Regions from separate parts of the Chromobacterium rhizoryzae genome, predicted to be linked through region 1. Evidence: riboswitches for the same ligand, from Rfam matches in the RefSeq annotation. Region 1 holds a riboswitch; the other holds the start of a gene.

Evidence for each region. A riboswitch is a leader RNA that binds a small molecule or an ion and turns the genes downstream of it on or off. The one in region 1 is predicted to bind glycine.
Region 2: it holds a riboswitch for glycine, as region 1 does, so the genes downstream of both, gcvT (glycine cleavage system aminomethyltransferase GcvT) here and JC616_RS14260 (trimeric intracellular cation channel family protein) in region 1, are expected to answer to the same signal.

What each region holds. Positions count from the first base shown of each region.
Region 1 is NZ_CP066126.1:3,195,944-3,198,390, reverse strand. It holds gene JC616_RS14265 (LuxR C-terminal-related transcriptional regulator) at 1-640, shown strand, start outside; gene JC616_RS14260 (trimeric intracellular cation channel family protein) at 789-1,403, opposite strand; gene JC616_RS14255 (hypothetical protein) at 1,413-1,679, shown strand; glycine riboswitch at 1,723-1,905, opposite strand; glycine riboswitch at 1,907-1,993, opposite strand; gene JC616_RS14250 (DUF3141 domain-containing protein) at 2,130-2,447, opposite strand, start outside.
Region 2 is NZ_CP066126.1:1,265,523-1,267,969, forward strand. It holds gene JC616_RS05825 (dihydroxyacetone kinase family protein) at 1-721, opposite strand, end outside; glycine riboswitch at 967-1,058, shown strand; glycine riboswitch at 1,073-1,169, shown strand; gene gcvT (glycine cleavage system aminomethyltransferase GcvT) at 1,211-2,299, shown strand; gene gcvH (glycine cleavage system protein GcvH) at 2,373-2,447, shown strand, end outside.

The sequences.
Region 1 (2,447 bases):
GTTTCGCCAGGAGGCGCCGCCGTGGGTGCTGGCGGATCACGCGGCCAATTACGCCGCCGACGATTTGTTCGCCGACTACCGGCGCGGCCTGTATCTGCTGGACCCGTTTTACGGTTTTGCGCTGAAGCGCCCGGCCGCCGGCGTGTACCGGCTGGACGAGGTGGCGCCGGACCGTTTCCGGGAGACGGAGTACTTTCGCCGTTACTTTTCGCGCAATGTGGTGGCGGATGAAATCCAGTTTCTGCAAGTGTTGCCGGAGGGCGTGCTGTCTCTGTCGCTGGGCAGCAAACGCCGCTTCAGCGAGCAGGAACTGGGCGTTTGCAATCTGTTCGCGCCCTGGTTGCTGCCCTTGTCGCGTCTGGCCGCGCGTCTGGACGAAGGGCTGCGTCAGCCGGCGGCTAACGCGGGCAGGCAGAGCCGCCGGCAGCTGGAGGAGGCGCTGCACGCGCAGGGCTCCTCGCCGTTGACCAAGCGGGAGGTGGCGCTGCTGATACTCGGCGGCCACTCCACCAAGGGCGTGGCGCGCGAGCTGGGCATCTCGCTGGAAACCGCCAAGGTGCACCGCCGCCATCTGTACGCCAAGCTGGGCGTGTCCAGTCAGGCGGCCTTGTTTCTGCTGCTGGCGGGGATTCAAGCCTGATGCCGCGGCGCAGCGGTAAACAGAGGCGCTTAGACCCGCTAACAAAACCCCTGATCCTGCGTTGCGCCTCCTTGTCGTACCACTTGTACTGCCTGCGTCGGCGCGCCTTGGCTCAGGTTCTCTGCGAGGTTTTGTTAGCGGCTCTTAGTCAGTGCAGGTCGTGCCGATACATGAACACCGGCAGCCGCCATTCGCGCCAGATGGCGGCCAGACGGATGGCGAGACCGACGGCGAAGCTGGCCAGCACGTTGAGATCATGCGGCACGCCCAGCTTGATCAGGCCCAGGTAGAGCAGGGCCACGGCGAAGGAGACGCTGGCGTACAGCTCCTGGCGGAAGACCACCGGCACGCGGTTGCACAGCACGTCGCGCAGGATGCCGCCGGCAATGCCGGTGATCATGCCGGCCATCACCACCACCACCGGGTGGTAGTCCATGGACTGGGCCACGCCGCAGCCTATGATGGTGAAGGCGATCAGGCCCAGCGCGTCCAGCACCAGGAACACGCGGCTGAGGCGTTTCATATAGCGGGCCACGAACACGGCGGCCAGGCCGCCGGCGATGACCAGGCCGACGTATTCCGGGTGTTGGGTCCAGCCTATCGGGTAGCGGCCCAGCACGATGTCGCGCACGGTGCCGCCGCCCAGGGCGGTGAGGAAGGCGATGACGGTAACGCCGAAGATGTCCATATTGCGGCGGCCGGCCGCCAACGCGCCGGTCATCGCTTCCGCGGTGATGGCGATCAGATAGATCAGGGTAAGCATGTAGTTGCAATGGTCAAACAGGCTGGCGCCGAGATGCGCGGCGAAGCCGGGTGGGAAAATGGGTTGGCAATGGGCGGGCCATGCCAGGTGGCGCGCAGCCTGGGCAAGAGTTTCGAACACGGGTTTTCCTTGAGAGCTGGTGCACGATCTGCTGCGCTGCGACGATACGACATTGAAACCCGCTTCGAAATGCTCATGTACTACTCGTACATTCCGCTTTCTCAGCTGTTTTCGCCTTGTCTCGTCCTTGCTCGCGAGATCGTGAGCACGTTCTGAGCACGGCCGGCGGGCCGCGCATGGGCGCGGCGCTGCCGGCATTGCCTCTCCCCTTGTCCTTTTACCTGAGAGTTAGATGACGGGCGCGGCCTGTGTGCGGGCCTTGCCGGGTGTCACTTGCCCCTTCGGTGGGCGGCTAAGGGCCGGTCACATCATCCGACGCGCTCTCGCTGAAGCGTAGCAGATGATGAACGGGCGCTTAGGGCCTCTCTCCAATCGGCTGGTATCCATGGGCTGCGGTACTGTTGCCTGAGCGATTATGGGAGTTTGCGTCTTCGGCGGGGGCGCATGCCCCTCTCTCCCGCAGCAGGCAAGGATATTAGCGTTTGCTGTATTGTTCAGTCAACGACTGTATACATGGGGCGAGGCAAAAATGTTGCAGTGCGATATCAACATGAAAACGCCCGGACGGCGGTTTGGCTGTCCGGGCGTTTTTGCGCTGGCTGATGCTTAGTTGCTCGGCGTTTTGGGCTTGGCCGCGTCCTTGCCGGCGGCGGGTTTGCGCGCGGCCGGGGTTTTGGCTGCGGGGGCTTTGGCCACGCTGGCTTTGCCCGCTGGCGCTTTGGCGGTTTTGGCCGCCGGGGGTTTGCCGGGCGCCGGCTTGGCCGCGGCCGGTTTGCTGCTGGCGGGTTTGGCGGCCGGAGCGGGTTTGGCGGCAGCGGCGCTGGGCTTGCCGGCGGTGGGCTTGGCCGGGGCTTTGGCGGCCGGCTTGCGCGGCGGCGCCGCTTTCTTGGCGGGCGCGCTGGCCTTGGCGGCGGGGGCCGCGGC
Region 2 (2,447 bases), 1.9 Mb from region 1:
GCGTCGCGCACAAATCGGCGGCCGATGGCGTCGCCACGCGGCGCACGCCGGCTTCGCCGTGTATGCCCAGGCCCAGTTCCGCCTCCCCGCTGTCCAGTTGAAAGCCCGGGCGGCCGGTGGCCGGCACCGTGCAGGCGCCCAGGCCCACGCCCATGGTGGCCACCTGTTCCGCAGCCTGCCGCGCCGCGGCGGCGACCTCGGCCAGGCCGGCGCCGGAGGCGGCCGCCGCGCCGGCGATCTTGTGCACCAGCACCGTGCCGGCGATGCCGCGCCTGCGCGCCGGCTCCACGGTGTCGCGAAGCGCCACGTCGTCGGCCACCACCACGCTGTCGACGGCGATGCCCTCGGCGCGGGCCAGTTCCGCCGCCAGGCCGAAGTTGAGCCGGTCGCCGGTGTAGTTCTTGACGATGAGCAGCACGCCCTTGGGGCCGGCGACGGCGCGGATCGCCGCCAGCACGGTGTCTACGCTGGGCGAGGTGAACACGTCGCCCACCGCGGCGGCGTCCAGCATGCCGTGGCCGATGTAGCCGGCGTGGGCCGGTTCGTGGCCGCTGCCGCCGCCGGAAATCAGCGCCACCTTGTCGCGCAGGCCGCCGGCGGGAAGGTCCGCCCGCAGCAAGACGTTTTCTTCCTCGAGCAGCGCCAGGCCGGGCAGGGTGTCGGCCAGGCCTTCCAGCATCTCCCGCGCCACATGGCGCGGATCGTTGATCAGTTTTCGCATCGCGGTTTCCTTTCCAGATCGGATAGAGATCGTGCTTGGTCAAGATGGATGTCATCTTACGATCAGCGCCGGCGCAATGGGGTGGTCATCTATTTTTTGATCGATAAGGAAATGAAATATGTTCGTAATCGATCTTAAACGAAGCAATGCCGGTTCAATGTTTTGCGGTTTCGAATATTTTAAGTCATTGTTTAAGTTGAAGATAAACACGGCTTGCCAAGCCCCGGCCCAGCAACCATAATCTGGCTCGTCATGCAGGAGAGAGTGGCCGTCCGCGCCACCGCCGAAGGCGCAAGCGCACCCGCAATCGCTCAGGCAAAAGGACTGCATCATCGGACTGGCCGCAGCCAGTTCGCCGAATCTGGAGAGCGGCATCCGCGGATGCCCACCGAAGGGGCTAACGGCCGCAAGGCCGGAAAATCTCAGGTGCAGGGACAGAGGGGTGTAGGGAATAGAGCAACACTACACGCTTTTGCTAAGGACGCACCGATGACGGCCCCGAAACGCACCCCCCTGTTTGAATCCCATATCGCCGCCGGCGCCAAGATGGTCGATTTCGCCGGCTGGGAAATGCCCATCCATTACGGCTCCCAACTCAAGGAACATGAGATCGTGCGCAGCGACGCCGGCATGTTCGACGTTTCCCATATGACGGTGCTGGACATCAGCGGCCCGGACGCCAAAGTCTGGCTGCAGCGCTTGATCGCCAACGACGTGGCCAAGCTCGGCTTCGAAGGCAAGGCGCTGTATTCCGGCATGCTCACCCCCGACGGCACCGTGGTGGACGATCTGATCGTCTATCTGACCTCCTACGGCTACCGCATGGTGATCAACGCCGGCACCACCGACAAGGACCTGGCCTGGATGGAAGGGCGCAAGGCGGATTTCGACGTGGACATCAAGGTGCGCCGCGATCTGTCCATCCTGGCGGTGCAGGGCCCGCAGGCCATCGCCAAGGTCTGCGCGGTCAAGCCCGAGCTCGCCGACGTCATCCAGGCCTTGAAGCCCTTCCAAGGCCAGCCCGCCGGCGATTGGTTCTACGCCCGCACCGGCTACACCGGCGAAGACGGCCTGGAAGTGATGCTGCCCGGCGTCGAGGCCGCGGCCTTTTTCCAGCAACTGCAGGCCGCCGGCGTGGCGCCGATCGGTCTGGGCGCGCGCGACACCCTGCGCCTGGAAGCCGGCATGAATCTCTACGGCCACGATATGGATGAAACCGTTTCCCCGCTGGAGGCCGGCATGGGCTGGACCATCGCCTGGGAACCGGCGGAGCGCGATTTCATCGGCCGCAAGGCGCTGGAGGCGCAGAAAGCCGCCGGCCTGAAAACCAGGCAAGTGGGCCTGGTGCTGGAAGGCCGCGGCGTGCTGCGCGAAGGCCTGAAAGTGGTGGTGGAAGGCGTAGGCGAGGGCGTGATCACCAGCGGCACCTTCTCGCCCACCCTCAAACACTCCATCGCGATCGCGCGCGTGCCGGCCGGCACCGGCGATACGGCGCTGGTGGATCTGCGCGGAACCTTGACCGAGGTGCGCGTGGTCAAAATGCCGTTCGTGCGCAACGGCAAAAAAGTTTTCGCCTGAGCGGCGTGCTTGGGCAGGCCGCGCGACGCGGCCGGGAATATCGTTTAAGACCTGGATTTGACTGGAGACACTCATGAGCAACATCCCCGCCGAACTCAAATACGTTGAAAGCCACGAATGGCTGCGCCTGGAAGCCGACGGCTCCGTG